DNA from 4 places in the Paenarthrobacter sp. TRD_SC_7 genome. Region 2 is predicted to be linked to each of the others. Evidence: riboswitches for the same ligand, from Rfam matches in the RefSeq annotation. Region 2 holds a riboswitch; each other region holds the start of a gene.
The links. Region 2 has a riboswitch for cyclic di-AMP ahead of AC0J5Z_RS00070 (NlpC/P60 family protein). Riboswitches for the same ligand answer to the same signal wherever they lie in the genome.

Region 1 (6,966 bases), 910 kb from region 2:
TTAGTCCGCTCCTAACCGCTTATGGGCTGATTCAAGGCGGAAAGTCCGAACTTTGAAAGACCCCGCTTCAAGACACGCGCCAGGATGGTACGGCCCGCGTTATCCAACGTCAATCACCTATGGCCGATAGTTGTCGGAGCGCAGGGTAGCCGCCCTCCGGTAGTTGCAGATCGGACCTGGTTCCTGGCAGTGTCCGTGATTCAGCAAGCCCGCGACCTGGACATAGCCCACGGCCTCGATTTGCTTTCCTGGCGCACGTTTGGCGCTCCCGCCTCGATCATGGCACTTGTTGGAGTCGTGTCCGGCGCTTCTTTTGTCCGTAGCTTGTCATGCCGGGCGGTTCATAGACGGCCAGAATGGTTGCCAGCAGAAGCACCACGAGTGCTCCGCTGGTGTGCAGCAACGGTGAAGGCATTTGCGCGCCGGCCATGACAGGGCATTTAGCTATGTCCGCCAGCGGCTCGATGGTATCCGTATACATGACCAGGACGACTGTGGCGATGAGGGTGAGCGCGAGCTTCAGGAGAACCCAGTAGTGGCGGAAGAGTCCCCGCCGGGTGGCAAGTGCCAGGACCGTTCCGGTCAGCAGGGACCCCAGGGCCAAAGGGATGAGCAGCGACCAGACTGTGGCTTGCAGGGCAAGCCAGAGCAGGCGGCCTAGCTCGGGGCTGTCACCGCTGAGGCTCGCAATGTCGAGGACGACGAAAACAGCGACCGCGCCAATCCAGCCCAAGGAGCAAAGGACGTGAAGGGTCAGTAGGAACTTCCGGGAGCAGAGCTAAGAACCATCAGTGACCTATCCCAGGGCTGGTAGCCGGAGCCTGTCCGGCCGCTGAGCCGGGTGCCGTCACGCTGGTGCCGCGCTGCGGCTCGTCGGAATCACCATGGCCGGATTGCGGCCGCAACCGCAAACCTCCGCCCTCTAACCCACCATGGCAGAAAACTCCCTGCGCGTTTGCTAGTCCTGAGAGGTGCCAGCGGTAATGTGAGAGTCTCCAAAAGGGAGGCACAGGCGTTCTCGCAACGGCGGCACGCCACGGCACAGATCGTGCAATGCCCGTGCATCTCCGCGTGCTGTTCACAGTCCTTGGCGCAGACGCCACACGCGGTCCGGCACGCTTCGAGCATTGCCCTGACGATGTCGGTGTTGGTGGCGGTTTGGCGGCTGAGGATGGTGCCGGTCGCGGCGCAGATGTCGGCGCAATCGAGGTCGGTGCGGATGCAGGCGACCAGATCGGCGACCATTTCCTCACTAAGACACGCGTCGGCACAGGCAGTACATACTTGGGCACATTCGAAGCAGGCAGCAATACACTCAGCCAACTTTCTCCTTGTCCACAAGCCCTGACGTTCTTGGGTGGGCATCGATCATCGCGCTGATACGGTGGCTCATGGGCTCTGCTCCTCACACAGGTCATGAAGCGGCCGGCCCGCCGGGGGTGAACTGTCGGCTCAGATGAACGTTCCAGGATCCACTGTCTTGTCGTTCACCATGACCTCGAAATGGAGATGGCATCCGGTGGAGTTGCCCGTCGTCCCCACCCCGGCAATCTGGGCACCTTTGGCGAGGACCTGTCCGACTGAGACTCCGATGCTGGCCAGGTGGTTGTACGTGGTTTTCAGTCCGTTACCGTGGTCAACGACGATCCTGTTGCCCCCGCCGTATTGGCTCCAGCCCGCCTCCACGACGGTCCCTGGCCCGGCAGCGAAGACCGGAGTGCTGCACGCTCCGGTCAGGTCGATCCCGGTATGCCATTCTCCGGTTGCTCCCGTCAGCGGATTCACCCTGAGGCCGAAGGGTGAGCTGACGTTGACCGAAGCCATAGGTGCCCGGAGGCCGGGAGCAGACTCAGCCGGCGGGGCCTGGGGGACAACCACGGGGGCTGGGGCGGCAGCCGCCGGGGCTGCTTCTACCTTTGTTGGCGGGGCGGCCACCGGAGCAGGCGCCGCCTGCGAACCGACGAGCGGGCGGTCAAAAGAAAGGGAAGCCGCTGCTTCGGCGCCGATCATCGGCTGCGCGGCCGAGACTGGTTCAGCGGCCGGGACAAGGTTCGGTGCAGCGCCAGATCTCCCGGGCTCCGCTTGCGCGGCGGATAAGACAGAGGCGGCGATCAGGCCGGTCGCTGCCGCCGCTGCACCGAACCGAGGGCCACGGTTAAGCAGCGAAGAAAGATGATAAGCGGTCCCACGGCCAGGGCTGGTGGGAGTTGACATGGGGGCGGCGCGACGGCGCCGGTGCTGGGAACGGAAATGCAATGCGGGGGTCCTCTCGGCGCCGGCGAAGTTAGCTGTCGGATTCGGACGAGTGGACTGTCCGGCCCGCCCCGCTGCCCCGCCGATGGGCGGGCAATCGCAGGGCCGGCTTCACCCCAAGGTGCTACGCGCACCGCTGTTGGGTCCTCCGCCCCCGCCTGGATCTAGAAAGTCATGGACCGCCGACGGGGTTTGGCGAAACGGGCCAGCATACCCATGGCGGGTATGTACGAATCCAAGACTAACCAAAAGGAGTAAGAAGTTACAATTTCGTTACCATGGGATTGGCGTGTCCATCAAGAGTCGTGCCGTTTCGTCGACTATGGCGTATACCGTGAAGCGCGATGCATGGCGACACCCAAAGTGGAGGCACACCCTGCGGCGGGATGCGGTAGATGGCCTTAAACCCAGGGCATACGCGGGGGTAAGGTCGCACCTTCCGGGCCCGATATCTTCGTGTGACTCAGCCCGAGCCCCGGCCAACTCCGGGCAGGACCTGACGACTCTCTCGACGGCCTCCGACGCGGCACCCACACAGGCGGAATCCACAACTCCTCCGCAGCCCACTGCACCGACGCAGACTACCGGCCCCGACGACAGCAAGGCGCCCTTGGTCGCCGTCGTCGGGGCAGGGATCCTTGCCCTTGTTGGGCGAGGTTTCCTCCTTTCAGAGGTCACTTCGGAAAAGCCCTAAGCCGGAAGGGCGATACGTACCCGGCAAGCGGCAGCGCCGCCGGCGCGGCCATAGTTTCAGCAGCGGCCAGGAACGCATTGGTCAGGGGAATCCGACAGAGACCTCCTTGCGGAGGTCCCGGTCGGAATCGACCCCCGTCGGCCCGTGTCAGGGGGCGTCGGCGGGGCGGTAGCTCGTGCCTCCACCGGTGGAGACAACGATCCCTTCGGGCGTGGCAGCCCAGATCCAGGGATTCCCGTCGGCGCCCTTGAGGGCCGCAATGGCTAGAACTTCACCGTCGATCCGTCCTTTCTTGGTCCACGACTTGCCGGCGTCCGCCGAGTAGTAGGTGGTCCCGTCAGGGGCGACGCCTGCCGCTTCGTCCGGGTTGGCGAATGCGGCGTACTGAATCACTGGTCCGGTCTTATCCAGGGTCCAGGTTGCCCCGCCGTCGGTGGAGCGCTGGATTCCCTCGGTGGTGGTGCCCAGTATGGTGTCGCTGTCCGGGTGTCCGGCCAGGACTGCGGGGGCGAACATGGCCGCTACGGTGTTCCAGGTTTTCCCGTCGGGGCTGCTGCGCAGTTCCCCGTCGAAGGCGACGATCCCGGATTTGGTGGTGGTCAGGGCGTGGAAGTCGGATTCGCCTTGCCGTGAGAGTTTCTCCCAGGTTTGTCCTCCGTCGGTGGACTTGAGCAGACCGAGGGGGTTGGGCAGGTCAGAGCCCGGGCCGGGGTGACCGGAGGCGTAGAACACGCCGTTCTCTCCGGCGGTGAAACCCATCAGGTCGTTCGTGCCGCCGATCTTTCTGGCCGGTTGTTTGGTGACGTCGAACAGCCCGTCGTGGGTGGCCAACAGCACCTGGCTGGTGTCACCGTTGACGGTCAGTCCGTGGACATGGCTGCTGGGCAGGGCCTTCTCCGTCAATTCGACGGAAGGCGTTGTGGAAGCCTGTGGGCTGGCCGGGGCGCAGGCAGCCAAGGAGAGCAGGAGCGCGGCACCCGCCGTAAGGGCGCCGGTCCGTGCTGTCGCGGTGGTGAAAAATTGCATAGGAAGCTCCAGGTTAGGGGGGAAGGCGGGTATGCAGAGGGCACCGGGCCCCTCTTTGGGTGAGGGGGCCGGCGCCACTGTGGGGCTGGCTAGAGGGCGGCCAGCAGCGTCTGCATTTCCTTGATCTCGGTTTCCTGGGCGCTCACGATGTCCCTGCTGAGCTGGACAGCTGCGGTGTCCTTCCCGTCCGCGGTTTCTGTCTTGGCCATGGTCACGGCACCTTGATGGTGGGCGATCATTTGGGTCAGGAACAGCTTCGCGGCCTCAACACCCTGGGCGGCTTCCAGCTTGGTCATGTCTTCGGCGCCCATCATGCCGTCCATGCTGTGCCCGGCGGCCATCTGAGTGGGTTCGCCCCAGCCTTTCAACCAGCCGGTCATCTTTTCGATCTCCGGTCCCTGTGCGTCCTTGATCCGGGTAGCCAGGGCTGTGACTTCGGCGGGAATGTCCTGCTTCTTGAGGATCATGTCGCTCATCTCCACGGCCTGGGCGTGGTGCGGGATCATCATCTGGGCGAACATCACGTCGGCGGCGTTATGGTCCGCGGCCGCTGCCGGACTTGATGCGCTGGAGGAGCTGCTGCCGTGGTCCATTCCCGGCATGGACGTACCGGAGGAACTGGAACCACCGGAAGCGCCGCAGCCGGCCAGTGCGATGGCGGCAGCGATGGCCGTTGCGGCAGCAGGTAAGAATTTCTTCGTATTCATCAAAATCAGGTCCTTCACAAGAGTTCGGGGGGCGCAAAGACGCCCGCGCAAAAGGGGGATGCATCAGCTGGGCCGTCCCACGGCTAAGGGCTGGGAGGGCGCAAGAAAAGAATGGCTGGGCTTGGGCCCGGGCAGGCGGAACGCCTACGTTCTGCTGATCGACAAGTCACCCGGTGAAGGACTGCCGGGACGGTAGGACAAGGGGACACGATCTGTGCTGGTGGAGGCTGCGGACTGGCCCGTGATGGAGATCGAGTCATCCGGCGCCGGCGCCGCCAGGCCACCGGTCGCGACGGTGGGAATGCAGGAGGCACTTATGGAGTGCTGGCTTGAGCAGTTTCCGGAGCAGGAGCACTGCGTCAGGGAGGCTGCACCGTTCGACGTAGACAGCGCCTGCAACACGGCAGGCTCCGGCGATGAGACCAGGTGATCGGCGTGCCCGGATGCTTCGCTTCCGGATGTAGACCAATCCGGTCCGGTCGTATCCGGCGTACCTGCGGAAACGATGCCGCTTGAGTGTGCCGAGTGGGTGCCGGTCATGACGTGCATGCCCAGGATTCCGGCGACGATAGCGAGGACGGTGGCCAGAAAGGAGGCCGTGAGCAGGGCGGAACCGGCCATGGTGCGTTGCGCGGCCATGCTGCTCCTCCTCCCTGCGTGCTTGCTGCTTCCTAGGCTACCGGCACCGGCGCGGCATCAGGGGATGCGTTGCGCCGGCGCCGATGGCCCCAGATGGTCAACGAACCTGCGATGGATTCAGTTTCACCCGGCGGAGCAGCTGGGCGTTGAGGGCGACAACGATCGTGGAAACCGACATCAGGACCGCCCCAGTGGCCGGGGACAGGACGATCCCCGCGAATGCCAGCACGCCCGCTGCCAAGGGCACCGCGATGACGTTGTATCCGGTGGCCCACACCAGGTTTTGCCACATCTTGGTGTAGCTCGCCCTCGATAGGTCAACCATGGACAGCACCGCCCGCGGGTCGTTGCCGGCCAGGATCACCCCGGCTGATTCCATCGCCACATCGGTTCCGGCACCGATGGCGATGCCGACCTCGGCCCGGGCCAGCGCCGGGGAGTCATTGACCCCGTCCCCGACCATCGCAACCTTCAGGCCACGGCCCTGCAGTTCAGCGACCTTCTTATCCTTGTCCGCGGGCAGCACTTCGGCGAAGACCTCATCGATGTTCAGCTCCTCACCCACGGCCTTCGCCACCTGGATGGCGTCGCCTGTGATCATGGCAACTTTGATGCCCCTGCTTTGCAAGGCTGCCACGGCCTGCCGGGACTCGGGTCGGATGGCATCCTCCAGGCTGACCGCCCCCAGAATCCTGTCCCCATCCACCACGTGCAGAACGGCTGCGCCGCGGTCCATCCATTCCCGGGTCGAGCCGGCCAGGGCCTCGGGTTCCGTGAGCCCCAGCTCGCGCAGCAGCGCAGGCCCCCCGACTTGGACGGTCCGGCCATAGACCGTCGCGCGCACGCCCCGGCCTGTCATGGAAGTGAAACCTGTCGCGTGCGGGAGCAGCAGGCCTTTGTCTTTCGCTGCCCGGACGATGGCCCGGGCTGCAGGGTGTTCACTGTCGGATTCGACGGCTGCTGCCAGCGCCAGCAGCTCGTCGGTCGCCCCGCCGTCAGGGGTGGCGGTGTTCCTGACCTCGGGTTCGCCCTTGGTCAGGGTTCCGGTCTTGTCGAACAGAACGACGTCGACGGTGCGCATCCGCTCCAGCGCGATCCGGTTCTTGATCAGCACCCCGGCCCGCGCGGCCTGTTCGGTGGAGATGGCGATCACCAGCGGAATGGCCAAACCCAGGGCGTGCGGGCAGGCGATTACCAGGACCGTGACGGTCCGTGTCACCGCTTCGGGCAGGCTGCCCAAGAGAATCCACGCTATGAAAGTGATGACACCGGCGGTGGAGGCGAAGTAGAACAGGAACGCCGCGGCCCGGTCCGCGAGGGCCTGGGCTTTCGAAGACGAAGCCTGGGCTTCGGCGACCAACCGCTGGATGCCGGCCAAGGCCGTATCGTCCCCGACCGCCGTCACTGTGACCCGGACAGTGTTGTCGGTGGCCACGGTCCCGGCCACGACTGGGTCGCCCACGGCGCGGAGCACCGTTTTGGATTCCCCGGTGATCATGGATTCGTCGAACTCGGCTTGCCCGTCAGCGATGGTGCCGTCGGCGGGCATCCGGGCCCCGGAACGGACCAGGACGATGTCCCCAGTCTTAAGTTCGGAAACCGGGACGGTTTCGACGCCGGTATCGGTGACGCGTTCGGCTTCGTCGG
Region 2 (6,966 bases):
AGGCAGCGCCGAGCATTGGCCCAAACTTGGGGCGGTCAGCGAGACGGGGATCCTCACGGTCCGGGACAACCAGCACCGGGCCCTTGGCGTGGTGCAGGACTCCGTCGGACGTCGAGCCCAGGAGCATCCCCGCGAATCCACCGCGGCCCCGTGTACCCAGAACCACCAACTCCACGCTGCGGCTGGTTTCCACCAGAACATCAACCGGCGAGCCGTCCCGGAGATCCGTCTCGATGGTCAATGAAGGGAAGTGGCTTCTGAGCCACGCCGCACCGGCGTCAAGCTGGACCCTGATGTCCGCAAACAGGGCTTCGCGGTCCAAGGGAGCCGGAACCCAAGCCAGGGAGCCGCTGTATTGCGGTACAGCACAGATCACCCGGAGCTTTGCTCCCATGCGTTGCGCTTGTTCGGCAGCTTCGAGCACGGCCACGCGGGCTTGCTCGGAGCCGTCCACCCCCACTGCAACCACGTTTTCCACCGTGCGCGGGCCCGCCTTGGCATGCTCAGCCTTGATGTGTTTGTCCTCGGTATTCTCGCCAAGCCGGTCGGCACAATAGAGGGGAACCGTCACCGTGGGACATTTGGCGTGGGCGGGCAAGGCACTGCTCACCGAGCCAAGCAGGCGCCCAACGAACCCGCCGCGGCCCCGGCTACCGAATACAAGGAGGGCCGCCTCCGCGGAAAGGTCCAACAGGACACCTGCGGCATCGCCGTTCTCGACCGAAGCATCAACGTCGATGGCATAACCGGAGACCTTTTCCAGGGCCTGCCGAACGATCGCGTCCGCGCCCTCGCGGATCACGGAATCGTCAACTGTTGCGTAGCCACCATCCAGCCCCGAGGCGGCGAAGATGGGAACGGAGTAAGCCGTGACGATATGCAGGGGAAGTTGCCGACGCTCTGCCTCCCGCGCGGCCCAAACCAAGGCACATTGACCGTGCTCTGAACCGTCCACTCCCACGACGATGCCGCCTGGTTCCACGGCCTGATCCAGGCCGTCCTGTGGCTCTTCACTGTGTCTGCCGTGCTGGTCCATTGGGGGCCTGCCTCTCCACCTACTGCTTGATGTTCCGGCTATTCTGCCAGAGGTTCTCCGCGTCGGATTCCCTGACTGTTTCATTGTCAATGGCCGGAGCAGGAGAAACTCGGAAATTTCTCCTCCCAGTGCCCACTATTCTCGGTCAACAGTGGCGAATCAAGGCGACATCGGGCTATGTGCATAACGGTCCGGGCTCGGTTCCCGTCGGCCCACATTGCGCTGCGGAGGAACATCCAAAACGCGCCGTCCGGGAGGCTATCCATGGCCGAAAAAGTTCGGTAGTGTTCGAGTCACCGAATGGCCGGCAATCGTGTCTCACGACACACACTCCGGCCATTTATTTGCGGCCGCTTGGGGAACTCGGACGCGATCCCACGCGATGCCGCAAGGCACACACGTCAAGGAGGAACCAAGCAGTGTCACACACGCCTGATTCCGGCACGGAACGCACCACAACCGTGGTCATCGGGGCCGGCTTGTCCGGCTTGGCAGTTGCCAGCGAGCTCAGCCGCTACGGCGTGGGCTCAATCGTCGTAGACGGGTTTGGGGCCTTGTCCACTACAGGACCCTCCGTCCATACAGGGATGCTTCAACGCACCGATGCCGCAGATCCCGCAGCAATGCAGCAACGCAACGAGATCCTCCGCCACCTGCGGAACTACGCGGCCAACCATCAGCTGGACGTTCGCAGCACCACCCGTGCCGTCCGCCTTGATTTCTTGGGGTCAGACCCCTCCCGGCAAATCGGATACGGGCTGGCAGCCAGCATGACGACAGCGGGACTGAGGACCGGGCTTCACGTATCCGGCCCGCGCGAATCCACCCCTCGCCAATGGGCCGTCCACACAGCCAACGGTGTCCTCCTGGCGGACCACGTAGTAGTGACCCGCTGCGCCCAAAGCCAGTTGCGCCGCATGCTCGCCGAACTTGGGATAGCCGTGGGCCAGAACTTTGCGGCAGCCATGCGGGCACTGGGGATGCACCTTGTGGGCGTTGGGGATCTTATTACCCCGTCGCCCAAGGAAGTGCTCCGGCAAGCCAAAGCAGTTGGCCAGGCTATTTCATCCAAGGTAGCCCTGCCAGCAGCTCCCGGCATCGCTCTCGCCTAGCGCAGCGCAGCGCAGCACCAACAAGCACGGTACCTACACAGGCCTGACTCCCGCACCGGCCCGCCGCCAACGCGACCTGCCGATCCGCCGTCGTACTTAACTTTTTAGAACAGAACTTAACGCCAAAGGCCGGCGCCTCCGAAGACATTTGTCTTTGAAGGCACCGGCCTTTGAGCTGAAGCGTGAGGCTTATGCGCCTGCGCGTACGTAGGTCAGGGGACCCGTTGCGGTCAGCCAGCTGATCGGGTGGATGCCCGTCTGGTTGCCGTTGATGCCACCGCTGATGGCCTGGCCGTTGCCGATGTAGATGGCAACGTGGCCGGACTGGACAATCATGTCGCCAGGCTGGGGAGCGCTGACAACCTTGCCGTAGTTCATGAACTGCATCGGACCGAGGTCACCAACAGGGATGCCTGCAGAGCCGAGGGCCTTTTCGACCATGGCGGTGCAGTCTTGGAAGACACCGATCTGAGCGTAAGCCGAAGCAACCATGGCAGCGTTGACGCCACCGACTGCGGGGGCAGCAGCTGCAGGAGCGGCAGCCACAGGAGCAGCAGCAACCGCAGCCTTGGCGGCGACGGGAGCTGTTGCAGCAGCAGTGGTGACGGCTGCCTTCTTGGCCACGGGGGCCGCAACAACGGGAGCCGGCTTTTCGATGACCGGAGCTGCTACGGAAGCAACAGCCGGACGCTCGAAGTTGACGGTAGCCGTTGCCAGAGCGGTGACAACCTTGGTGGGTGCCTCGGATACGGTCTCAGCGACCGTTGCGGGACTGGAGTCGCGCTGAACCGGGGCCTCAGCTGCGTGAGCAGCAATGGAACCGGTCAAAACGAGGCCCGAGGCTGCTGCGATAACAGCTGCCTGGCGGCCAGCGCCGGAAGCGTTGCTGGCAACTGCCTTCGAGATGGAGATGAACGGATTAGGACGTACGCTGTCCGCCTTACGACGGCCGCGAAGAATGCGTGAAGACATGAAAGAGCCTCTCCCGATGCCTGCGAGGTTAGCTGTCGGATTCGGATGGGAGTCACCCGGCCACTATCCCCCGCTGTTCAGCGGAAGCTTCGTGACTTCACCCCAAGGCGCGCTCGAAAGCGGCCTAAATTGGGTTCCCCGTCTCTGCCGTAGGTTTGTCTGCGAACGGATTCCGGACTGCGGCAGAGCTAGGCAATCAGGCCGGAAGTGCCCGCTACGTGGAACAGGCACAGGTACTACCGTACGCGATGATTCCGCCGAAGTCACATTTAAGTAACGGGAACGGCGCTTCTGGCGTGTCGCGGTAACCGTTTCGAGATATTCGCAGGTACGTAGAAAACCGCGTTATTCCGCGGGAGTATCGCCGTCGGGGCCATTGGATGCGGCGAGTTTCTTCCGGGCGGTAACGGCAAGGTAAATAACGAGACCGGCAGCCACAACAGCCAACCCCACAATGCTCCACGGGAAGGGCTGGGAGGCGTCCGCTGCCGGCTCGCTGTTACCTGTTCCCGGAGCGGCGGTACCCGCCGTCGGTACTGCGGCTGACGGGGCTGACACCGTCGGTGAGGCACCAGCCGGGCCGCTGGCCGTCGTCGTGCTTCCTGCAGCGGCTGTGAACGTGAAGGTGCCCTCGATGGGGTGGGAATCGGAGCTGACCACCCGCCATACCACCGTGTACTCAGCTGCGGGAGCACCCTCGCGAAGCTTCTGAACGGCTTGGTTGTCGATGATTTCGACAGGACCGTCCGCCCAGTTCTCGCCGCCGGCGGTCACAGTTACTCCGGAACCGATCGCGAGCGGACGGTTGTTGAACGTGATGGAGACCGACGCCGGGACTTCCGCAATGCTGGCACCGTTGGCTGGCGTGGTTGATTCGGCGACGTCGTGCGCAGACGCCGGAGCCGCGGAAAGCAGCAGGGCGGATGCGAAAGCAAGGGCGGCGACGACGGCGGCCAGAAGCGGGCGGATGGTACGCATGGGGCGGTTTCTCCTAGTGTTGGCTTCCTTACAGACTAGGCGAATCGTTCGGAGGGCCCACACCGGACAACATAGGATTTGAGAGCAAACTCCCCTCGATCCCCGGAGACCTTCATGCTGAAACAAGGTTCTGCAGTCGACCGTTACTTCAAGATCTCCAAACGTGGATCCACGTACTCGCGGGAAATCCGTGGCGGCTTCGCGACCTTCTTCGCCATGAGCTACATCGTGGTCCTGAATCCACTGATCCTCTCCGGACCTGACTCGAGTGGAGCCTCCCTGGGCTTCACGGCCGTGGCCGCCACTACGGCTTTCGTCGCGGGCATCCTGACCATCCTTATGGGCGCATGGGCCAAGCACCCGTTTGCCGTGGCCACAGGCCTGGGCGTCAACGCCTTCGTCGCTGTCACAGTGGCCTCCCATCCTGGGCTGACTTGGCCGGACATGATGGGGCTCGTGGTGCTTTCCGGCATCACCATGCTCATCCTGGTGCTCACCGGCTTCCGCACCGCCGTGTTCAGGGCCGTGCCTGAAGCCCTGAAGACGGCGATTGTTGTGGGCATTGGACTCTTCATTGCACTCATCGGCTTGGTCAACGCCGGTTTCGTCCGCCGCATCCCCGACGCCGCCGGCACCACCGTTCCGCTGGGCCTGGGCGTGGATGGCAAGCTCATGGGCTGGCCGACGCTCGTCTTCGCCGTCGGCCTGATCCTGACCATCGCGCTGGTGGTCCGCAAGGTCCGCGGGGCGATCCTGATCGGGATTATCGTGTCCACGGCGCTGGCTGCGCTCCTTGAATTTACGCTGCACATCGGCCCGAGTTTTGACGGCGAAACAGTCAACCCGCGTGGCTGGTCCCTCGTTGCGCCAACCCTCTCAGAGTGGGGCGCTCCTGATCTTTCCCTGATCGGCAAGGCGAACCCGTTCGGCGCGTTCGAACACCTTGGTTTCATTGCCGCTGCGCTGCTGGCGTTCGTGATCCTTCTGAGCATCTTCTTCGACGCCATGGGCACCATGGTGGGCCTGGCCAACGAGGCCGGAACCGTGGACGAGAACGGCAACATCCCCAACGTAGACCGCGTCCTGCAAGTGGATGCGCTCGGGGCGATCGTGGGTGGCGGGGCCTCGGTTTCCTCCAACCAGATCTTCGTCGAGTCCGGTGCAGGCATCGGCGAAGGCGCCCGCACCGGACTCGCATCCATCGTCACCGGCGTGCTTTTCCTGGTGGCCATGTTCTTCACTCCGCTCATCAACCTCGTGCCGTTTGAGGCCGTGGCTCCCGCGCTGGTGGTTGTGGGCTTCATGATGGTCTCCCAGGTGGGCAAGATCGACTGGCAGGACTGGGGCGTCGGCATTCCTGCGTTCCTGACCATCGCCCTCATGCCGTTCACGTACTCGATTGCCAACGGCCTCGGCGCCGGCTTCATCTCCTACGTCCTGATCCGCACATTCCAGGGCCGCGCACGCGAAGTCCACCCCTTGATGTGGGCTGTGGCTGCCGCGTTCCTGCTGTTCTTCGGCATCGGAACTGTGGAGGAGTTGCTGGGCGTCAAGTAGATCCTCGCCGAGATGACATTTGATGCCAATGTTTGGCGCGAACATTGTCATTAAATGCCATCTCGCGGCGTCTACGGGGGCGTGATTCCGGGGTTCCAGACACACCCTTTACGACATGGCTGGTTTTAGGACTCCGCCTCGGGTGTGCTTGAAGCATGGGACCTAAAACCACCACCAACCTCACCGTAGATGTCTCCCCTGCCCCATGGACAGGTCGTTTCGATGGCGATGGCGCCGGGCACCGCCGGTGGTGGCAAGCCGTAGAACCCCACACCGCGTCCGCCGCCGCAGCAGCCTCGCGACCCGCCGTCGTGCTCGGTTTCTGCAGCGATGCCGGCGTCCTCCGCAACCAAGGGCGGGTGGGCGCTGCAACCGCTCCCTCCGCTATCCGCTCGGCGCTGGGTCCGCTGGCGTTCCACCTTGATCGTGACGTGTTCGACGCCGGTGATGTAGTCGTGGAGGACGACTCACTGGAGGCCGGCCAGGAGCGCGCCGGACGCGCCATTTCCGGACTGCTCGACGCCGACAACCTCACCGTTGTGCTGGGCGGCGGACACGAGACCGCGTTCGCCAGCTATCTTGGCGTGGCCGGTTCTGACGCGGTTCGCGGCAAGCGTCTGGGTGTGCTGAACCTGGACGCCCACTTTGACCTGCGGGACGAGCCGACGCCGAGCTCAGGCACGCCGTTCCTGCAGATGGCCCACGCGGAAAGCGCCGCTGGGCGCGAACTGCAGTACGCCGTCGTCGGAATTTCGGAGCCCAACAACACCCGAACGCTCTTCAACACCGCCCAGCGTTTGGGCGTGAAGTACCTGCTTGATGAGCTGTGCACGCCGGAAGCAGTGGAAGTCTTCGTTGCTGACTTCCTGGCCGGTGTGGATGTGCTGTACCTGACCATCGATCTGGACGTGATGCCGGCGTCAGTGGCGCCCGGGGTGAGCGCGCCCGCTGCCTACGGTGTGCCGCTGCCGGTGATCAGCGCGATCTGCCGCCAGGTAGCTGCGAGCGGCAAACTGCTGCACCTGGACGTGGCCGAGCTGAATCCGGAGTTCGACATTGATTCCCGGACCGCCAAAGTCGCGGCACGGTTGGTAAACACACTCCTCGCGTAGCCTTCCCGGGCCCTTTCCCGGCCGGCTTCCTCCGCTTAGCCTGTGTGGAGGAAAGGATGCCGATGCGCACACCTCTTGTGCAGGAAAAGTGGGCCTGGGTCGCGGGGCTGGCGACCGTTGCCCTCGGCTTGACCGCGCACATGGTCGCTGGCGGCAGCGCGCCGGCCATACCCCTCCTCCTGGCTTTCGCCGCACTCTG
Region 3 (6,966 bases), 700 kb from region 2:
ACGCCGCCGGACATTGACCCTGCCACGATCGATCCCTCAAAGCTTGGCCCGTCCGGTCTTCCAGTCCCGGTTCCAACGCACCTGGAACCGTCGCTCCCCGGAAAGCCCTAGTCGCCAGACCCAAACCTCCCCGCGAGTTGGCACTTAATCCCAGTGTTTGGCGCCAACATTGGGATTAAGTGCCAACTCGGCGCGGGCTAAACCCGCCCTCGTGCTTGTTTGTGTCTGTCCGCTACGCGGAAACCAGGCTGTGCCAGTCGGTGACCAAGGGCAGGTTGTGCGCCTCGGACACGGAGTGGTGTGCCACGTGGCCTGCGGCGATGTTGAGGCCGGCGGCCAGGGCGGGGTCGCGGTCGAAGGCGGCCTTGACGCCCAGGTTGGCCAGTGCCACGGCGTAGCGCAGGGTGACGTTGGTCAGTGCGTACGTGGAGGTGTTCGGAACAGCGCCAGGCATGTTGGCAACGCAGTAGAAGATCGAGTTGTGGACCTTGTACGTCGGTTCCTGGTGGGTGGTGGGGTGCGTGTCCTCGAAGCAGCCGCCCTGGTCAACAGCGATATCCACCAAGACCGAGCCTGGCTTCATGCGGGCAACCAGTTCGTTGGTGACCAGCTTGGGAGCCTTGGCGCCCGGAATCAGGACGGAGCCGATCACCAGATCTGCGTCGATAACTGACTTCTCGATCTCGTAGGCGTTGGAAGCAACGGTCTTCAGGCGGCCCTGGTAGAGGGCATCCAGTTCGCGCAGCCGGTTGATGTTGATGTCCATGATGGTGACATCAGCACCGAGGCCCAGCGCCATGGCGGCGGCGTTGGTTCCCGCAACGCCTGCGCCGAGGACAACAACCTTCGCCGGGCGCACGCCCGGTACGCCGCCCAGGAGGACACCCTTGCCACCGGCCGGAGCCATGAGGGAAGAAGCGCCGACCACCACGGACAGGCGGCCTGCAACCTCGGACATCGGGGCGAGCAGCGGGAGGGTGCGGCCTTCCTGCACGGTTTCGTAAGCGATGGCGGTGACGCCGGAGTTGATGAGCTCGGCGGTGAGCTCGGGCTCTGCGGCGAGGTGCAGGTAAGTGAAGAGGATGAGGCCCTTGCGGAAGCGGTGGTACTCCGCGGCGATGGGTTCCTTGACCTTCATGACCATGTCCGCGCGGGCCCAGACGTCGTCAGCTTCGTTGACGATTTCGGCTCCGGCGATCGAGTATTCCTCGTCGGTGATGCCCGAGCCGAGCCCTGCGCCGCGCTCAACCAGAACGGTGTGTCCGTGGGTGCGGAACTCGTGGACACCGGCGGCCGTGATGGCTACGCGGAATTCGTTGTTCTTGATTTCTTTGGGGACGCCGATGATCATCTGTGGGCTCCATCGTTAGCGGCCTCGTCGGCCGAAAATTTGTTGCGGGCTGTGATTCCAGAATAAATCCGGCTGTGAGGCAGGCGACATGGACGCAGAGTCGCCAGCACAGGGAATCCCTGTGAATACAACGATCTTCAGCAAGGCGGCTCGACATTTGTCGAGCGCTGGAACGTCAGGTGTCGCCTGCTGTTGGTACGCTTTTCAGATGCAGCAGGACGTGGAACAGATCGTTGAACGCGTCGCACTGAAGCTTGGCCGCGGCCTGTCCCTTGAAGACCTCGACGGCGTCCTCCTCGCCTACAGCTCCAACCAGTCACACGCCGACCGCGTCAGGGTGAACTTCCTCCTCAGCAAGCGCGTCCCTACCGATGTCAGTGCGTGGCAGCTCTCCCACGGCATCGCAACCGCTGTGCGTCCCGTCGTCGTTCCCGCCAACGACGAACTAGGCATGTTGGGCCGCGTCTGCGTGCCACTCCTGGTGCGGGGTTTCCGCGTGGGCTACTTGTGGGTGCAACTGGACCTTGAAGAGCAAAGCGCGACGGCGATACTCACCGAGTTGCCCGGCGTGCGTGACGAGCTGGACCTGTTGGCGGGCTTGCTCCTTGATTCCAACACGGCCGAATCAGAGTTCCGGCGACGGCGCGAGCAGGAGTTCCTGTCAGCCTGCAGCGGCGAATCAAACGCTGTGGCAGCTGTGGCGGGGTGGAAGGAAATCCAAGGGCGCGGTCCATGGCAGCTGGTGACCATCCTCGACCCGGACGGCGCGAGGTCCGACGTCGATCCCATTGCCGCAACCCTGACGCATCGTTCGGCGGCGTTGCAGTCCACTATCGGCGTCAATGCCGCATTGTTCAGCGCCGGAACAGAAACACATTCGGTGGTCCTGTTCCGCGAGTCGGGGGGCCGGGCGGACCATGCCCAGGTGTTGGTGCACTATCAACTGGAGCTTGCGAAGCGCGCTGGCCGCAAGGTGGACAGGGTGATCCTGGGCATCAGTGAACCCTTCCAAGTCATCCGGCAGCTATCGGGGGCTTATCGTCAATCGAAGGTTGCTGCGCAAGCGGCCGCAGTGGACCTCCCGCTAGGTGAGCTCGTGGACAGCCGGAGTGTTGGTGTCTACCAGCTCTTTGATCGCCTGCTGGCGCCGGGTGGCTGGGATGACACGGGATCGGTGCATTTTCTGACGCTGGAGGACCAGGACAAGAACGGCGAGCTTCTGCCCGTCCTGGAATTGCTCTATGACAATGATGGCTCGGTTCAGGACGTCGCCGCCAAACTTCACCTCCACAGGAGCAGCATCTACAACCGACTCGGCCGGATCCGCCAACACATCGGTGCTGATCCGTTGAGTGGCGCGATCCGGCTCGAGTTACATGCCGCCCTGAAGGCGCGGCGTTGGGCCGGGCGGCCGCGGATCTGACGCCAGAAACTAGACGCCACAAAGGAGGCAGGCACCCGGGTGCCTGCCTCCTTTGTTGTGATGCTTTACGAGCGCCTCAAGCGCTGGCAGCTCCAGCGTCCCATCCGGCGACGGAACGTGGCAGTCCGGCTGCTGCTGCAGTGCCGGCCATGCCACCCCACATGGCTGGAGGTACGGGGCAGGCGCGTGCTCACTTGAGGACCTGCTGGGCTGCATCCAGGATGCTTTGAAGCCCCGATTCCGTGGGCTGCGGCGTGGTGGCGGCATTCGGCTTGCCCGGCCGCGGCTTGGAGGTCTGCGTTGCAGTCTCCGTTGGTGTGGGAGTCGGCGTCGGCGTGACCGTCGGGGTCGGCGTAGGGGTCGGGGTCGGCGCAGGCGGCGTTGTGATGGTGTCCGACGGCACCTCGCTCGGCGCAGGAGCCGGCTGGGTGGGGATCGGGCTGGTCACGCCAGGAACGGCCGGGACGGAAGAGGGTGCGGCTGACGGAACCCATACCGGGTCCGCGAGTGAGACCTGCGGGGTCGCAGTCGACGACGGCGACCCTGCCGCGGGCGCCTCCGCTACCGTTGCCGGTTGCCCGGCTTCCGAGGACGCCGTGGCCATTGACGAGGCTGATGGCGACGAAGCCGTGGAGTACGAAGCCTTGGGCGCGGGAGACGCCGAAGTCGAGGTGCGATCATCGCTCCCGCTGGCCTCCTGCGCTGGAGTCTCCCGGCCGAAGAAGGGCAACTCCAGGGCCTGCCCCAGCGTCCCGGCCGTCAGCACAAGGCCAAGCGCCCCTGCAACCACGGCCATGCGCTGGCTCATGTGCTTGACCGACGCTGCTTTTCGAAGGGCGGAGTGAGGTTCGCGGCCAAAGGAGGACGTCGGTCCGAAGCTGGACCTGCCAGCTGTGGGTGCGGCAGCCTGCTTCCGAACATCCTTGCGGCTTGCCAGTGCTGCCGACGCCGTTGCCGCGGCAGCAACCTGCGCGGGGGACTTGCCCCGCGGTGACTCGGCCGGTTCGGGTGTGCTCGCGGATTCTTCGCGGGCAGACACCACGGGAATGGCCGCCGTGGCGGGTTCCGGCGTTGCAGGCTGCACCACTTGAATAGCTGCGGTTGCGGATTCCTGGGTGCCGAACTCCTGCGAACCCGGCTCCATGCCAGCCGGCTGCACAACGGGGATCGCCGCGCTAGGGGGTCCAGGCGTGGTCGACTTCGGAGCTGCCGCCTGCGTATTGGAGATCGCAGCCGTGGGGATCATTGCAGTTGCGGAATGCTCAGTCGCGGACGCCTCGGCAAGGGATTCCTCGGGCGCGATCACAGCCCGGGCTGCCCTCTCCCGCTCGGCCGCACGAACCGCCGCACGCGTCGCGGGCGCCGCGATGGTGGGCAGGGCCGCAGTGGCGGGTTCCGGCGTCGTGCCTGTGCTAATTGGATTTTGGGGCGCAGCGGCGGAGTCCGCCGGTGCGTTGGTGGGGAATCCGCTGGGTTGGGCCCGACGGCGTCCGGTTGGCTTGGTGCGCTCGCCTTCATTGTGGGCGCGGCGCGGCTGATCCATGGTTGGGGACATGGTGGTTGCCTCTCAACGCCTTCGAGGTTAGCTGTCGGGTTCGGACGAGGCCGTCCGGCCGCCTAAGCGGCTTCACCCCGAGGACTTGGATACCAAGCCCGGGAACTGTGGGTCCCCCGCCTCTGCCGCGGGTCTGGCGGATCCCGGATTGCGGCAGAGCTCGGCGTCAATCCGGAAGCGGCCCAGCGGAGATACGGGTCGCCCTACGACGGTACATGAGCCGGAAAGTAAAGTCACATTAATGTAACGGGCGGTAGGCCTGCCCAAGCGATGGGGTTCTATGACTTAGGCTTCGGGGCCGGCGCGGGAGCCGGTAGCTCGTACTGGATCTTCTGGATCTGCACGGCCTGGTGGGGCCAACACGAGGAAGATATCCATGGCCTGACACTAGCTTCGCGGTGCACCGGCAGGTAGACATTGTCTATGGACCTGCCTGTGATGCCACCCGTCTCGCCCATGCTCGCCAAATCCGTTCCGGCCATCCCCGATGTTGGGCACTACGAGCCCAAATGGGACGGCTTCAGGACGATCGTCTTCAAGGACGGCGATGAGATCATCCTGGGCAGCCGCAACGAGAAGCCAATGACCCGATACTTCCCGGAAGTGGTGGATGCCCTACGGAAGAACCTCCCGGACAAATGCGTGATCGACGGCGAAATCGTCCTGATCGAGGGCAGCAGGCTGGAGTTCGAGGTTCTGCAGCAGCGGATCCATCCCGCCGACAGCCGGGTCAGGATGCTTGCCGAGAAGACCCCGGCTTCCATGATCGCGTTCGACATTCTTGCCTTGGGCGACGAAAACCTCATGGACAGGCCGTTCTCAGAGCGCCGCGCGCTTCTGGAACGGGCACTCGCCAAGGCAGAGCCTCCCGTGTATGTGACCCCCGCGGTGACGGATCTCGAACGGGCGCAGGAGTGGTTCGTGCAGTTGGAAGGCGCGGGACTGGACGGCGTGCTGTCCAAGCCGCTGAACGGGACCTATCAACCCAACAAACGCCTGATGTTCAAGACCAAACACGAGCGCACGGCGGATTGCGTGGTGGCCGGATTCCGCTGGCACAAGACCGCCAAAGTTGTGGGGTCGATGTTGCTCGGCCTTCATGACGACACTGGCCGGCTGCATCATGTGGGAGTGGTGGCATCGTTCCCCATGGCCCGCCGGGAGGCTCTGGTCGCAGAGCTGGAGCCATATCAGATCGAACTCAGCGAGCACCCGTGGGGCGAGTGGGCCAACCAGGACGACGCTGCCGGCGGTTCACGCATGCCCGGCGCCCAAAGCCGGTGGAGCGGGGGCAAGGATTTCTCCTTTGTGCCCCTGCGCCCCGAACTCGTTATCGAGGTGGCCTACGACTACATGGAAGGCGACAGGTTCCGGCACACCACGCAGTTCCGGAGGTGGCGGCCGGACAGGACGCCCGAGAGCTGCACGTACTCGCAGTTGGAGGAACCGGTCGAGTATGACCTCGGGGAAATCCTGAGGCTTCCCTAGCTAGGCTGCCCCGGTCAGTAGTTACTCCTCGTGCCCTTGGTCCATGCTCATGCTGTCCTCGGCGGGCGGGGTTTCTCCCGGGGGTACTCCGCCGCCTGGCTCCAGCCCTGTGATGTTGCCGTCGAGTGGATCGGGGTTGGCGGATGCGGCCGGATCATCGTCCTCGTCCTGGCGCAATTCGGGATCGGCGTTGACGTCGGCCTTGTCAGTCCCATGGGTCGTCGGGGCGCCGTAGGGCCCAGTGGCGCCGGTTGCGCCGAAGCCTTGAATTTCTTCATTTGAGTCTTTGTCTGTCACGATCAACCCTTTCGTAAGCAGGCTTACTATTGTGCCTGCCCGGCCAGCCTAGCCGCGGCGCGCTGACCCAACAAGGGGCACCCAACCCATGGGACGGCGTCGTACTTAACGCTCAGCTGTGAAGCGTGGTTGAGGTGACGAAGCTCCGGATGGCATCCGCTACAGCCTTGGGACGCATGTGCTGCGCCACATGCCCGACGCCCGGAATCTCCACCAGGCGCCCTTGGGCCACCGCCCGCGAAAGCCGGAGCGACCACTCGGGTCCGGCCACGTGGTCCCGGCTCCCGCGCAGAATCAGCACCGGCACCTGGATACCGGCCAACCGTTTCTCCGTGGGGTATTCCATCATGACCGGCAGCTCGGTGAGGTACCACCTGGGGCCGCAACGGACATAGTCGGACATGACGATCAGGTTGGACGTGGGGCTCTCGCGAAGTACTCCGTCGATGGTCAGGGCCAGCGACTGCCGCCACACATTCTTGTGCCGTGAATCCACCACGGGACCCATCAGTACCAACTGCCGGACCTGCTCGGGGGCGTACAAGGCCGCTTCGATCGCAAATTGCACGCCCATGGAGTGGCCAACCAACACGTAGGAGTCGATGCCGCGGGACTTAAGGGTCTGGGCGATGAAGGCGCCGTAGTCCTCCACTGAAAGCTGGCGCCCGGGCTTGGGAGTCCCGGCGAAACCTGGAAGGTCCAGTGAGTACGTAGGCGCGCTCGCCGCGAGAACAGCATGCAGCCGCGCCAGATATCGATGCGATACCCCGATGCCGTGGATCAAGATATATGCGGGCTCGGACCCGGGCCCGGCGTCCGGCTCCGGCGCAGGCGTGCCCTCGGTCCAAAGGA
Region 4 (6,966 bases), 470 kb from region 2:
GAGGTGGGCTTCCTGGGTATGGCCCGCGACGAAGAAACCCTGGACATCATCACTTACGCCGAGCGCCTCCCCGAGGACCTCACCGGCCGCCAGATCTTTGTCCTGGACCCCATGCTCGCCACGGGCGGCACCTTGCGCGAGGCCATCAAGTTCCTCTTCAAGCGCGGCGCGTCGGATGTCACGTGCATCTGCCTGCTGGCCGCTCCGGAGGGATTGTCCAAGTTGGAAGAAGAGCTCTCTGACGCCAATGTGAAGATCGTCCTGGCTTCGATTGACGAGAAGCTCAACGAAAAGTCATACATCGTGCCTGGCCTGGGCGACGCCGGCGACCGCCTCTACGGCGTGGCAGGCTAAGAGAGCCCCCTACCGGTTTTCCATGCGCCCCGTTAGCCTGTGGCGCATGGACTGGAAACTTGAACTGGTGTTTGTCCCTGTGTCCGACGTCGACCGGGCGAAGGATTTCTACGTCAACAAAGTTGGTTTCAACGCCGATTTCGATGAGCGTCCCATGGACGGCATCCGCTTCGTGCAGTTGACACCGCCGGGTTCGGCTTGCTCCATCGCCATCGGCGAGGGCCTCAGCGACGACCCTCCGGGGTCGGCGCCGAGCCTGCAAGTGGTGGTGGCGGACATCAACAAGGCGCACGAGCAACTCAAGGCCAACGGCGTGGACGTCAGCGACGTCGACATCCAGGATTGGGGCCATTTCGTCTACTTCGCCGACCCCGACGGCAACAAGTGGGCGGTGCAGTACCTCCCGCAGCGGCCTAACGGCTAAGTCACACTTCGGCACCACCGCATGAGTGTGAGGCAGGATGGAACCATGAGCCATCCCGCCGAACCTGCCGGCCAACCATCAGTGCTGACCGTCCGTGCCGTCCTCTTCGACATGGACGGCACACTCGTGGATTCAACAGCGATCGTTGAGCAAGTGTGGCTCGAGTTCTCCGAGCGATACGGCTTGGATTTCGATGAGATCCTGCGCACTTCCCACGGCGTCCAGGCCGGCGATACTGTTCGCCGGTATGCTCCCGCTGGCGCTGATTTCGAGGCACTGACGGCCGAGCTCGGCGAGATGGAACGCTCCCGGACCGATGGCGTGATCGCGCTTCCCGGGGCAGAAGCCCTGCTGGCAGGACTGCCTGATGCCGCCATCGCATTGGTCACCTCCGCGGACCGGATCCTTGCCGATATCCGCATGCAGGCGGCCGGGCTTACCATGCCGTCCACAACGGTCACTGCCGAGTCTGTCACCCGCGGCAAGCCGCACCCGGAGGGATACCTGAAGGCGGCGGCGCTGCTGGGAGCCGACCCGGCCGACGTCGTGGTTTTCGAGGATGCGCCTGCCGGGATCGCTGCTGCGCGTGCGGCGGGGATGCGGACCGTTGTGGTGGGCGACGCTGGCGGCGAGCTGGAGCCGGGCATCTGGCGAATCCCGGACTACTCGGCGGTGACCGTCAGTGCTGTGAAGGACGACGACGGCGGTCACCTCCTGACGCTGACCCTTTAGCCCTTTCTGCGCGGTCTGTTCCAAGCCGTGAACCGGGCGTAGGCTGTGCGCATGTCTGCGATGCCGGAGGCGTACGGTGCTGCATTGGAGCGGGCCATGGTCCACGCCGGTGATTGGCTTGCGTCGGTTCCCACCCGTTCTGTCCGCCCTTCGTCCGACGCCGACCAGGTGGCCAAGAGCATCCTGCCGCGTCTCCCCGACGAAGCCACCGATGCTGCGGAGGTGGTGGACGAACTCGCAGCGCTGGCCGAGCCCGGCTTGATGGCTATCCAGTCCGGACGGTTCTTTGGGTGGGTGATGGGCGGTACCCTGCCCGCCGCCATGGCAGCCGATTGGCTTGTCTCCGCCTGGGACCAGAACACCGGGCTCCGGTTCGCCACCCCCGCGGCCGCTGCCATCGAGGAATCTGCCGCCGCCTGGCTTTTGGATCTCCTGCATCTGCCCGCCACCGCCGACGTCGGATTCACCACAGGCGCCACCACCGCCAACTTTGTTGGACTGGCTGCGGGCCGTCAGTACCTGATGGACGAGGCAGGCTGGGACCTTGAGGCGCTTGGCCTCAGTGGCGCACCACGCATCACCACGTTTGCCGGCCGGGAACGCCATGCCGCAGTGGATCTTGCGTTGCGGTACCTCGGATTGGGTGCATGCGTCCCTGTAGACGCCGATGACGAAGGACGGATCCTTCCCGATGCGCTGGCCGATGCCATGGATCAGCAGCCCGGCCCGTCGTTGGTCTGCCTGCAGGCGGGCAATCTGCACTCCGGCGCATTCGATCCCATGGAGGGAGCAATAGCTGTGGCCCACGATCGCGGGGCGTGGGTGCACGTGGATGGCGCATTTGGTTTGTGGGCCGCGGTGAGCCCGAAGCTGCGAGGCCGGCTGGCAGGTGTGGAGGACGCGGATTCGTGGGCAACCGACGCCCATAAAACCCTTAACGTCCCCTACGACTGTGGGCTGGCAATCGTTGCCCGCCCGGAAGTCCTGAGGCGTGCCTTCAGTGTCCACACGAGTTACCTCATTGCCACGGATGCCGGGCCTGGGGATCCCTTCGAGAAAGTTCCGGAGATGTCCCGCCGCGCCCGGGGCATTCCGGTCTGGGCCGCACTCAGGCAGCTGGGCCGGGACGGCGTGATTTCCATGGTTGAGCGCCTGGCAGCAAATGCCCGTGCTTTGGCTGAGGGCCTCGCCGCGATCCCCGGTGTGGAAGTCCTCAACGACGTCGTGTTCACGCAAGTTTCGGTGAGCTTCGGCAGTGACGATCGCACACACCGCATCACCCAGCGGCTCATGGCTGAGGGAGCGGTATGGATGTCCGGTTCGGCGTGGCGGGGCCGGGAGATTTTGCGGATCTCCGTGAGCAATTGGACCACGGACGCAGGCGATGTCGCCGCCTCCATCGCAGCCGTGCGGGGTGCGGTGGAGGCCGAACCGGAGACGTAGCGTTCTTCGGCGGCGGACCCATGGTGAAACGGCAAAGCCGCGCCCGTTGCCGCCATCCGCTCCAGTGGGTACTGGTGCGAACGGCGGCAACGGGCGCGGCAATCAAGCAGTCCGGCTTAGTACCAGTTGTTGGCCAAGTGGAAGCCCAGAGCGGCGGACGGGGATCCGTAGCGCTCCTTGATGTAGTTCAGGCCCCACTTGATCTGGGTCTGGTAGTTGGTTTCCCAGTCAGGACCAACGGTAGCCATCTTGGAAGCAGGCAGGGACTGGACGATGCCGTAGGCGCCGCTGGAAGCGTTCATCGCCGTGGTCTTCCAGTTCGATTCCTTCTCCCACAGCGTGTTCAGGGCAGTCATCTCGCCCGGGCCCCAGCCGTAGTTGCCAAGGATGCTCAGTGCGTACGCCTTGGCAGCAGCGGGGTCGTCTACAGCTTTCGGAGCTGCGGCAGCTGCTGCGGCTTCCGCGGCGGCAGCGGCAGCAGCGGCGTCGGCAGCTTGCTTGGCAGCAGCGTCGGCAGCAGCCTTCTCAGCTGCGGCTTGGGCTGCTGCCTGATCAGCGGCAGCCTTTTCGGCCGCGGCCTGCGCGGCTGCTGCCTGATCAGCGGCAGCCTTCTCAGCAGCTGCCTTGTCCGCAGCGGCCCTGTCGGCTGCGCCCTTTTTGGCGGCAGCATTCAGGGAAGCGGAGATCTCAGCCGACTTGTTGGCGTTGACCTGGGCGCTGGCCTGGGTTCCGGCTACGCGGCTCGCCTCGGGGAGGGTCAATGCGGCGTTTGCGGCAGTTCCGAGCGATGCAACGCCCAGTGCAGCTGCCACGACACCGGCTACTACGGACATGCGGTGGCCGGACTTACCCTGGCGGGCTGCGTTCTTGAGGACGGACTGCGACTTGGTGAGCGGTGCGTTGTGTTCGTCGCGGTGACGCGCGGAAGGGCGCGTCTGATCGTTAAATTCAGACATGTGATTACCTCTCAGCGCCTGCGGAGTTAGCTGTCGGGTTCGGATGAGGTCATCCGGCCGCGCATCATGCTGCGGCTTCACCCCAAGGGCCGGCCAAAAAGGCCTGGCCCGGAGACTCTGGGTCCCCCGTCTCTGCCTCGGAGAAAGAACGGACTCCGGGAAGTGGCAGAGCTCGGCGCATCCCGGATGTGGGCCTGCTAGGGACGACCCACCCTTTCGACGGTACAGGAGGTTTCCGCAGAAGTCACATTTAGGTAACAGAGATCACGACGCCGGTGAGTCGCCTTGCTCAATTCGTTACGGACCCTCGCTGCTGACGGTGGGGAGTCGCAGGGCGAATTCCGTGTGTCCCGGCCGTGAGGTCATTTCCACGCTGCCGCCATGCGCTGAAACGATGGATTCAACGATAGACAAGCCGAGTCCGGAGGTGCCCTCAGACCCCGATCTTGCGGCATCAGCACGGGCAAACCGGGAGAAGATCCGGCCTTGGAAATCTTCAGGGATGCCGGGCCCGTTGTCCGTCACGGTGACCACCGCGCTGCCGTCTGCGGAGAGCATGACGCCGGTGACCACAGTCGTGCCCGGGTTGGTGTGCTTTCGGGCGTTGGACAGCAAATTGGCCAGCACCTGGTGAAGTTGGGTGGCATCGCCGCGAACGGTGATGGGCTCATCGGGCAGCTGGAGCTGCCAGATGTGGTCCGGAGCCATGACCTTCTCGTCGCTGACGGTCTCGATCACCAGATGTGTCAGGTCCACGGGCTCAACCTTCACCGGCTGCCCTTCATCCAGCCTTGCCAGAAGCAGGAGGTCCTCCACCAGGGTGGTCATGCGCTCGGATTGGCTCTGGACGCGCGCCAAGGATTTACGGCCGTCCTCGGTGAAGTTCTCGGTCATCCTCAGCAGCTCCGTGTAGCCGCGGATGGCAGTCAGAGGCGTCCTCAGCTCGTGCGAAGCATCTGCAACGAACTGACGCACTTTGGTTTCGCTTTCCTGCCGGGCTTCGAGGGCGCTGGAGACGTTGTTCAGCATTTGATTCAGGGCATACCCAACGCTGCCCACTTCCGTTCCGGGATGGGAGGCCGACGGCGGTACGCGCACCGCAAGTGCCACGTCGCCGGCGTCGAGAGGCAGGCGCGAAACCTTCGTGGCCACCTCGGAGAGCTGCTCAAGCGGCCGCATGGTGCGGCGGATAATGACTGTGCCTGCCAGACCGATCAAGACCAACCCGCCCAGCGAAACCAGCACCATGGTCCACACCAGCGAGGCCTCGGCACTTTGCTTGTCCGCAAGCGGCAACCCTGTCACGATCACGTCGCCGAAAGCAGTTTCGACTGCCACGAGCCGGTAGTCGCCGTTGGAGAATGATCGGTCAACAGGGCCGTTGTCCCCGGGGAGGGAGAGCAGAACCTGCTCGTCGTCGTCAGAGAGGGCGACGCGGTTGCCTTGGGCGTCGATCAGACCTGAGCTTCGCACGCTGGATCCGTCGATCCTCGCGTTGAGTGTCCCCGCCGCCTGGCCTCTGGCCTCCAGCGGGTCAGGCCTACCTGAGGGGGAGGAGGGAAAGTTCGACGGCGGCCTGCCGAAGCTGTTCGCGCGGCTGGACGCCTGCTCCAACTGCCTGTCGAGCTGCTTGTTGAAAAACATGTCCATGGAGGCGTAGCTGACCACTCCCACGGCACCGCAAATCGCGATCAACAGGGCCATAGCCACCAGGACCAGCCGTGTGCGCAAATGCCAGGTGGACGGGTTGAGCCAACTTCGCGGTGGCTTATTGGCCACTCCCGAACGTTTGCTCAACGCTTAGTCCGCAGGCTTGATAACGTATCCGGCACCGCGAATGGTGTGGATCATGGGCGGGTGGTTCGCTTCGATCTTTTTGCGCAGGTAGGAGATGTAAAGCTCCACGATGTTGGCCTGTCCGCCGAAGTCGTAGTCCCACACACGGTCCAGGATCTGGGCTTTGCTTACCACTCGTTTCGGGTTCTCCATGAGGTATCGCAAAAGCTCAAACTGCGTGGCTGTGAGGGGAATATCCTCGCCGGCGCGTGTCACTTCGCGGGTGTCCACATTCAGGGTGAGGTCTCCCACCGCCAGCTCTGCTGTGTCCATGGCTGCCACGCCGGAACGCTGGACCAGCCGGTGAAGGCGAAGGAGGACTTCCTCCATGCTGAAGGGTTTGGTGACGTAGTCGTCCCCACCCGCTGCGAGTCCCACGATGCGGTCCTGCACAGCGTCCTTTGCGGTGAGGAACAGGGCGGGAACTTCCGGGGCGAAAGTGCGGATGCGGTTCAGGACCTCGACGCCGTCGAAACCGGGCAGCATGACATCGAGGACCAGCACGTCGGGCCGGAAGTCCTTGGCAAGGCTCACTGCTTCCGGACCATCGCCGGCTACGGCAACGGACCAGCCCGCCATGCGCAGGCCCATGCTCATCAGCTCGGCGAGGCTGGGTTCGTCATCCACCACCAGGGCGCGGATTGGAGAGCCGTCCGGGTGGGTCAGCTGGGGAAGGTTGTTGGTCATGGAGTGCGAGGAGGCCATGGGACAACTTTCCCTTCTGCCGGTAAGCCGACGCTTTGCACGTCCTGTGAGGACGCTGTGAAGTCCACACTAGCGAGGTGGGAGCACCTGCACACGCTCTTGCGGAGGCACCTTGTGCGCCGATTTCGTTGTGTTCTACAGCTTGTAGCAGACTTTGGGGCAGAAAATCGGCGAGGGGGGATACCTACGATTGGACAACAAGTGTTTCAGATCGTGAGATTCAGTGTGGAGGGAGTTCCTTGGAAGTGAGGTGCGCAGGATGCCGACCTCGCCGAAGATAATTCACTGAAGTGCGAAGATTTCCTACTCCAGCCGAATGAAATGGTGTTCATTTATGACCTCCACTGAATTGTGATTTGCAGCACAATAGACCTCCGCGTCTCAAAATGTGGACGGTTCCGCGCTTTGTTACTTGCGTGTTGCCATTGTTACGTTGCACACTTCCAATGTGAACAAGAACTCAACAGCACCTGCAGCCGCAGCAACCTGGCCCAGCACACCCGCTGGCCATGATGA

Region 1: it holds a riboswitch for cyclic di-AMP, as region 2 does, so the genes downstream of both, AC0J5Z_RS17885 (M23 family metallopeptidase) here and AC0J5Z_RS00070 (NlpC/P60 family protein) in region 2, are expected to answer to the same signal.
Region 3: it holds a riboswitch for cyclic di-AMP, as region 2 does, so the genes downstream of both, AC0J5Z_RS03595 (hypothetical protein) here and AC0J5Z_RS00070 (NlpC/P60 family protein) in region 2, are expected to answer to the same signal.
Region 4: it holds a riboswitch for cyclic di-AMP, as region 2 does, so the genes downstream of both, AC0J5Z_RS19940 (aggregation-promoting factor C-terminal-like domain-containing protein) here and AC0J5Z_RS00070 (NlpC/P60 family protein) in region 2, are expected to answer to the same signal.

What each region holds. Positions count from the first base shown of each region.
Region 1 covers NZ_CM149587.1:3,756,448-3,763,413, reverse strand. Annotated here, with positions in the region: gene AC0J5Z_RS17900 (metal-sensitive transcriptional regulator) at 1-15, shown strand, start outside; gene AC0J5Z_RS17895 (DUF2269 domain-containing protein) at 278-733, opposite strand; partial or broken gene AC0J5Z_RS17890 (four-helix bundle copper-binding protein) at 988-1,393, opposite strand; gene AC0J5Z_RS17885 (M23 family metallopeptidase) at 1,453-2,214, opposite strand; cyclic di-AMP (ydaO/yuaA leader) riboswitch at 2,262-2,433, opposite strand; gene AC0J5Z_RS17880 (F510_1955 family glycosylhydrolase) at 3,095-3,973, opposite strand; gene AC0J5Z_RS17875 (DUF305 domain-containing protein) at 4,063-4,680, opposite strand; gene AC0J5Z_RS17870 (hypothetical protein) at 4,825-5,319, opposite strand; gene AC0J5Z_RS17865 (copper-translocating P-type ATPase) at 5,417-6,966, opposite strand, start outside.
Region 2 covers NZ_CM149587.1:9,033-15,998, forward strand. Annotated here, with positions in the region: gene AC0J5Z_RS00060 (universal stress protein) at 1-1,036, opposite strand, end outside; gene AC0J5Z_RS00065 (FAD-binding protein) at 1,456-2,148, shown strand; gene AC0J5Z_RS00070 (NlpC/P60 family protein) at 2,338-3,120, opposite strand; cyclic di-AMP (ydaO/yuaA leader) riboswitch at 3,124-3,291, opposite strand; gene AC0J5Z_RS00075 (copper resistance CopC family protein) at 3,466-4,098, opposite strand; gene AC0J5Z_RS00080 (NCS2 family permease) at 4,213-5,655, shown strand; gene hutG (formimidoylglutamase) at 5,811-6,767, shown strand; gene AC0J5Z_RS00090 (hypothetical protein) at 6,830-6,966, shown strand, end outside.
Region 3 covers NZ_CM149587.1:709,703-716,668, forward strand. Annotated here, with positions in the region: gene AC0J5Z_RS03580 (hypothetical protein) at 1-111, shown strand, start outside; gene ald (alanine dehydrogenase) at 233-1,351, opposite strand; gene AC0J5Z_RS03590 (PucR family transcriptional regulator) at 1,560-2,774, shown strand; gene AC0J5Z_RS03595 (hypothetical protein) at 2,965-4,329, opposite strand; cyclic di-AMP (ydaO/yuaA leader) riboswitch at 4,332-4,478, opposite strand; gene AC0J5Z_RS03600 (ATP-dependent DNA ligase) at 4,753-5,817, shown strand; gene AC0J5Z_RS03605 (DUF6480 family protein) at 5,839-6,114, opposite strand; gene AC0J5Z_RS03610 (alpha/beta fold hydrolase) at 6,227-6,966, opposite strand, start outside.
Region 4 covers NZ_CM149587.1:4,201,766-4,208,731, reverse strand. Annotated here, with positions in the region: gene upp (uracil phosphoribosyltransferase) at 1-354, shown strand, start outside; gene AC0J5Z_RS19955 (VOC family protein) at 401-778, shown strand; gene AC0J5Z_RS19950 (HAD-IA family hydrolase) at 824-1,510, shown strand; gene AC0J5Z_RS19945 (pyridoxal phosphate-dependent decarboxylase family protein) at 1,562-2,953, shown strand; gene AC0J5Z_RS19940 (aggregation-promoting factor C-terminal-like domain-containing protein) at 3,070-3,909, opposite strand; cyclic di-AMP (ydaO/yuaA leader) riboswitch at 3,913-4,073, opposite strand; gene AC0J5Z_RS19935 (sensor histidine kinase) at 4,207-5,706, opposite strand; gene AC0J5Z_RS19930 (response regulator transcription factor) at 5,710-6,450, opposite strand.